Linked DNA regions of Aminobacter aminovorans. The protein of the gene in region 2 interacts with the protein of the main gene of each other region in a pairwise test. Links are inferred from orthologs where the notes say so. Each region holds a gene or a part of one and is shown on either strand. Other genes may lie near its edges. The genes, in order: DY201_RS01705 and topA.

Region 1 (3,085 bases), 2.6 Mb from region 2 along the record:
CCAGCCAGATGACGGCAAAGGCGCGTCAACTCGGCATGACCAGCACCATCTTCCGCAACGCCTCGGGCCTGCCCGACCCGCAGCAGCGCACCACAGCGCGCGACATGGCGGTGCTCGGCATGGCGCTGCGCAAGCATTTTCCGCAGAATTACTACTACTTCTCGGCGACCGACTTCAATTTCCGCGGCAAGCGCATCCGCGGCCATAACGACCTGCTCGGCCGGGTCAACGGCGTCGACGGTATCAAGACCGGCTATATCAGGGCCTCGGGCTTCAACATCGTCACCTCCGTGCAGGCCGACGGCCGCAAGCTGGTGATCGTCGTCATGGGCGGCGACACGGCGCGCAAGCGCAACGCCCAGGTCGAAGAAATGATCGTCCGCTACATGCCACAGGCCGCCGGCGGCAGCCTGGCGTCCTCACTGTTCACCCCGGCACCGGCGGCTACCGCATTGGCAGCACCCTTGCCGGCACCCGCTGCCCCTGGCATGCCTATGCCTGTCGACACGTCCGCGACCATCCAGCAGGGCGACGCGCCTGTGCCGATGGGCGAAATCCAGTAGCCTTGCTGGTTGGCGCAGCGCGGCTCACGCCGGCGCGTTGTACTGATCATCCGTGACGTGCTCGAGCCAGTCGACGGCGCGGCCGTCGAGCGCTTCCTGCAGCGCGATGTGGGTCATGGCTGTTGTCGCGGAAGCACCGTGCCAGTGTTTTTCGCCGGGCGCGAACCAGACCACGTCGCCGGTCCTGATCTCTTCGACCTTGCCGCCCCAGACCTGTGCCCAACCGAGACCCGAGGTTATGACCAGCGTCTGGCCGAGCGGGTGCGTGTGCCAAGCCGTGCGTGCGCCCGGTTCGAAGGTGACGGTGACGGCGCGCAGCCGCGCCGGCGCCGGCGCTTCGATAACAGGATCCTGACGCACTGCGCCGGTGAAATAGTCGGGGGAGGGCGTTGCCGAAGGACGCGAACCGCTGCGTTTGATTTCCATTCTGGTCTCCTATGGTCGTGCCTGGCCGCTCTCTCTTCGGATCGCGGAGCCTCATTTCCCGTTGCTACGCTATTCCGGACGGAACACCACTGCACGCTTTTCCTGGAACGTTGTTCCAGCGAGCGGGAACGCCCTTGGTGGCCGTCCCTGCGCATCCCGCTGGGCGCGCACCGCGTCACAAGCTGAAGCAGTGCCTCTTGGCCGCCGACAAGTCTAGCCGCGCTTGATCGATTGAAGTATCGTGGCTGCGTCAGTCCGGCAGGGCGACGATCGCTCGCCCGCTGGTCAGGTCGGTTATCATCCGCGCGGTCGCAGCCGTGTCAGCCACGGGCAGCGCAACCACAAGCTCGGCGCCGGTCGCGGTGAAGGTCTCGGCGACGATGCGCACGCCCGGCTGGGCCGCGAGCCTTGCCTGAACGATCGCAAGATCGGCGAAGCCGCAGGTGATTGTTGCCTCGACCGTAATGACGATCTCGGTCTTGGCAGCACTGCGCAGGCAGGCGGCCGCGGTGCCGCCATAGGCTCGTACCAACCCGCCGCTGCCCAAAAGGATGCCGCCGAACCAGCGCGTGACGACGACGGCGACATTGTCGAGGTTTTGGCCATCAAGCGCCTGCAGGATCGGCTTGCCCGCCGTCCCGCTCGGCTCGCCGTCATCGCTGAAGCGGTAGCTCTGGCCGAAGCGCCAGGCCCAGCAATTGTGATTGGCCCCGGCATCAGAACTCGCAGCGATAAACGCCTTCGCCGCCGCCTCGTCCGCCACAGGCGCGGCGGTTGCCAGGAACCGGCTCTTCTTGATGTCCTGGGCGAAGGTTGCGGGGTGAGCGAGCGTGAACATGTCTGAGGGCGTTAGACAATGCCGGAAGGGTGGCCGTCAATTGCGCCTTGCTTGAGTCGACCGATAGCCGCAACACCCGATCGGTCTGGGCATTGCGATTTGCCACTTCCCCCGTTGAAGCTTGCCGCCGCATCGGTTATGAACGCGCGTCGTCCGGTGCGCCGGGCGTGTTCGGCGCGAATTCGCCGACGAGCACCCGTAGCTCAGCTGGATAGAGCGCTGCCCTCCGAAGGCAGAGGTCACAGGTTCGAATCCTGTCGGGTGCGCCAGACGTTTCGATTGCTTCCCGAATTCGCTGGCTAAAGTGGCACTTTCGCCACGCTGTCCTTGTAGTCCTGCTTCGGGTCACCCAGGCCCAGGAACATCTTGACGCCGGCAACGAGGCTGGAAGCGTCGAGCCAAATCTGGGCGTCTGCCGGTTCGAACCGCAGCAGCCTGAGCTTCGGATCATCCTTGCCCTTCTCGAACCACGCGGCCACGAAGCGGTTCCACAGCCGATCGATCGTGCCACGGTCGCTGTCGATCCTGAGGGTGCCATGGACGGTGGCAAACAGGTCATGCTTCTTGGAGGCGTAGACGAGCGTGGCTTTCCTGGCCCGCGCCAGCTTGCCTGCAAGCTCGGTGTCGCTTGCCGTGAAAAAATAGATGGTCGTGCGATCGCCATCGAACTGCGCGGTCATCGGGCGTGAGTCGATACCAGCTACACTCACCATCACGGTCATGTCTGAACGTATCGATTTCCAGAACTTCGCTTCGAACTCTCTCTTGTCGGCCATCGTGAATGTCTCCTTGAAGGAGGTTCAACCCCTGGCGTCACGGGAGGTTCCATCTGGCCGGCGATCCTAAGTGGGCGACGCGTGCTTACAGCCCAGCCCGCTATTGCTGCTCGGCGCTGATGATCCATGCACGCGAGTCGAACATCACACCTTCGGCAGTCATATGCTTCTCGAGCAGGTTGCGCAGCCGTTGGAGCGGCTTTTCAGGTGGTTCGTCAGCGCCGGCAAGCGCGTCCTTCACCATGTAAAGGCCGACAAGCGCATCGAGCGCCGCATTCACGTCCGACCCGTAGAAGACCGGCTCCCGCACCTCGGCAAAGCCAAAGCCGGCCGTGCTCAGGAGCTCCGTGGCGATGGCGGGATCGCCAAGCGAAAACGCTTTGCCGGCGTCCGTGACAACGGCGGCTCCTGGAGCCAGCGCCTGTCTGATGGCGCCGGACCATGGGTTTCGATCCTGGCTTTGCCACACCATCCAGGCAAGA
Region 2 (3,526 bases):
CCGACGTGCTGGAAGCGCTGGCGCCGCTTGTTACCGGCCAGCCTTTTGTCCCGACCAGACTGGAGGAGCCGCCTGATTTCACCGCCACGCCGCCACCCGTCGACGGCGACCGCGCCCGGGTGGTCGAGGCGCTCGGCCCGGTCCCCGTCGAGATCGACGAATTGATCCGCCACACCAAGCTTCATCCGGCGCAGATCTTCATGATCCTTCTGGAGCTCGACCTCGCCGGCCGGCTCGAACGCCATTCGGGTGGACGAGTTTCGCTTGTCGCGCCTGACATGTGACTGCCGCTCGCCGCAACGGTCGGGCTCGGCGTGAGCCGGCGCCAGTTCCGGTGCCAAGACCAGCCGCAACCGGCGCTGGCGGAATCATGGCAAAACCATCCTGAATTGCAACAGCGAGATTTAATATACCCTGGATTGCAATCCCGTTCTTCACCGTCGTTTTTGCCCCCTTCCCCTTGACCGGACCGAAAAGCGCGGCCATGTGACGAGCGAATTCAAAATCTTCGCCACGCGCCGTTTGCCGTTGTTTTGGCGCTTCACTGGAAAATCAGCCACATATGGACGTCGTTGTCGTCGAGTCACCGAACAAGGTGAAAAGCATCAACAAGTACCTGGGCCGGAACTACAAGGTTCTCGCCTCGTTCGGCCATGTCCGCGATTTGCCGGCCAAGGACGGCTCGGTTAAACCGGAAGACGATTTTGCCATGTCCTGGGCGGTCGACAGCGCTTCGGCGAAGCGGCTCAACGACATCGCCAAGGCGGTCAAGGAAGCCGATGGCCTGATCCTCGCAACCGATCCGGATCGCGAAGGTGAAGCCATCGCCTGGCACGTGCTCGAGGTGCTGAAGCAGAAGCGGGTGCTGAAGGACAAGACGATCAAGCGCGTCGCCTTCAACTCGATCACCAAGCAGGCGGTGCTCGAAGCCATCTCCAATCCGCGCGAGATCGATCCGCCGCTGGTCGACGCCTATCTGGCGCGCCGCGCCCTCGACTATCTCGTCGGTTTCACGCTGTCACCGGTGCTGTGGCGCAAACTGCCCGGCGCCCGTTCGGCTGGCCGCGTGCAGTCTGTGGCGCTGCGCTTCGTCTGCGACCGCGAGGCCGAGATCGAGCGCTTCGTGCGTGAGGAATACTGGCAGATCGCAGCCACCCTCGGCACGCCGCGTGCGGAAAACTTCGAAGCCAGGCTGACCGCTTTCGACGGCAAGAAGCTGCAGAAGCTCGACATCTCCTCGCAGACCATGGCTGACGACATCAAGGCGATGCTCGATGGCGCCAGCTTCAAGACGCTGTCGGTCGAGGCCAAGCCGACCCGGCGCAACCCGAGCGCGCCGTTTACGACGTCGACTTTGCAGCAGGCGGCGTCCTCGCGTCTCGGCTTCTCGGCAAGCCGCACGATGCAGGTCGCCCAGCGGCTTTATGAAGGCATGGAGATCGGCGGCGAGATCGCAGGTCTGATCACCTATATGCGTACCGACGGCGTGCAGATGGCGCCGGAGGCCATCGAGGCCGCTCGCAACGCCATCGTCAAGGAATTCGGCGCCAAGTACCTGCCCGAAAAGGCGCGCCAGTACACCACTAAGGCCAAGAACGCCCAGGAAGCGCACGAAGCCATCCGTCCGACCGACTTCAATCGCACGCCGGCCGAGATGCGCAAGTTCCTCGATGCCGACCAGGCCCGACTCTATGAGATGATCTGGAAGCGCGCGATCGCCAGCCAGATGCAGCCCGCCGAGATCGAGCGCACCACCGTCGAGATCGAGGCGCGCAATGGCGCAAGGACTGCCAGCCTGCGCGCCGTCGGTTCGGTCACCCGTTTCGACGGCTTCATCGCCGCCTATACCGAGCAAAAGGACGAAGATTCGGAAGACGAGGAAAGCCGTCGCCTTCCCGAGATTCGTGCCGACGAAACGCTCAAGCGTGAGAGCGTCAACGCCACTCATCACACAACCGAGCCGCCGCCCCGCTATTCCGAAGCCAGCTTCATCAAGAAGATGGAAGAGCTCGGCATCGGCCGGCCCTCGACCTATGTCGCCACACTCAAGACGCTTGAGGACCGCGACTATGTGAAGATCGAGAACCGCAAGCTCGTGCCCCAGGCGAAGGGGCGGCTGGTCACCGCCTTCATGGAGAGCTTCTTCCGGCACTATGTCGAATACGACTTCACCGCCTCGCTCGAGGAAAAGCTCGACTTAGTCTCCGACGGCAAGCTCGCCTGGCGCGACGTGCTGTCCGATTTCTGGAAGGACTTTTCCGGCGCCGTCGACGAGATCAAGGAGCTGCGCGTCACCAACGTTTTGGACGCGCTGAACGAGGAACTCGCACCTCTGGTGTTCCCGGACCGCGAGGACGGATCGAATCCGCGCATCTGCCCGAAATGCGGCACCGGCAACCTGTCGCTCAAGCTCGGCAAGTATGGCGCTTTCGTCGGCTGCTCCAACTACCCCGAATGCGGTTTCACTCGCCAGCTCGACGGTCCCGGCGGCAATGGCGACAATGGCGGCATGGAAGACGGCACCAAGATCCTGGGCAGCGATCCCTACACCAATGAAGAGATCACGCTGCGCAGCGGCCGCTTCGGTCCCTACATCCAGCGCGGCGACGGCAAGGAGGCAAAGCGCTCGAGCCTGCCCAAGGGCTGGGCGGCGGCCTCCATCGACCATGAAAAGGCGCTCGCTTTGCTGGCGCTGCCGCGCGATGTCGGCCAACATCCTGAGACGGGCAAGATGATTTCGGCCGGTCTTGGCCGCTATGGCCCGTTCGTGCTGCATGACGGCGCCTACGCCAATCTCGAAAGCATCGAGGACGTGTTCTCGATCGGCCTCAACCGCGCGGTCACCGTGCTTGCCGAAAAGCAGGCCAAGGGCAAGGGCGGACGGGGCGGCGGCACCCCGGCAGCCTTGAAGGATCTCGGCGAGCACCCCGCAGGCGGCGGCAATGTCACCGTGCGCGACGGCAAGTACGGCGCCTATGTCAATTTTGGCAAGGTCAATGCTACCTTGCCGAAGAATACGGATCCGGCCACCGTCACCATGGAAGCAGCGCTTGCTTTGATCGCCGAAAAGGAAGCGAAAGGCGGCGGCGCCAAGAAGCCTGCCCGTGCCGCCAAGAAGCCCGCGGCCAGCGCAACCAAGAAAGCGGCCGCCAGCAAGGCCAAGAAGAAGGACTAGGCGACCGTGGCGCGAAAGATTTCCGGACGAAATGCCGGCACCAGACGCGCCGCAAGCGACGAGGTCCGAGGCAAGGACATCTACCGGCCGTCGCGGGACGAGATTCTGCGCTACATCGCGGAGAATCCCGACCGCAGTGGCAAGCGTGACATCGCCAAAGCCTTTGCGCTCAAGAACGACGACCGCATCTGGCTCAAGCACCTGCTGCGCGAATTGCAGGACGAGGGCCTGCTCGAAAAGAGCCGCAAGCGCCTGACGCGCGCCGGCGCGCTGCCGCATGTCGCCGTGCTCGACATTTTCGGCCGCGACGCCGAAGGCACGCTGCTCGCTCGCGCCTCCGAACAGCCGGAT

The links.
Region 1: the proteins of topA (region 2) and DY201_RS01705 interact in binary tests that used the Escherichia coli proteins (3 or more experiments, as listed by UniProt). The link is inferred for Aminobacter aminovorans from one-to-one orthologs.

Annotation. Positions count from the first base shown.
Region 1 is NZ_UFSM01000001.1:342,112-345,196, reverse strand. Bases 34-2,802 are described here. They hold DY201_RS01705 (IMPACT family protein), read right to left. Parts: upstream 1,828-2,802; coding sequence 1,240-1,827; downstream 34-1,239. Other genes in these bases: DY201_RS01690 (class I SAM-dependent methyltransferase), read right to left, coding at 2,704-2,802; DY201_RS01695 (pyridoxamine 5'-phosphate oxidase family protein), read right to left, coding at 2,127-2,603; DY201_RS01710 ((R)-mandelonitrile lyase), read right to left, coding at 588-989; DY201_RS01715 (D-alanyl-D-alanine carboxypeptidase family protein), read left to right, coding at 34-563. Also shown: more of DY201_RS01715, read left to right, coding at 1-33; more of DY201_RS01690, read right to left, coding at 2,803-3,085.
Region 2 is NZ_UFSM01000001.1:2,973,278-2,976,803, reverse strand. What follows is about bases 166-3,375. They hold topA (type I DNA topoisomerase), read left to right. Parts: upstream 166-562; coding sequence 563-3,175; downstream 3,176-3,375. Other genes in these bases: rnr (ribonuclease R), read left to right, coding at 3,182-3,375; dprA (DNA-processing protein DprA), read left to right, coding at 166-284. In the rest of the region: more of dprA, read left to right, coding at 1-165; more of rnr, read left to right, coding at 3,376-3,526. UniProt on the Escherichia coli protein: Releases the supercoiling and torsional tension of DNA, which is introduced during the DNA replication and transcription, by transiently cleaving and rejoining one strand of the DNA duplex.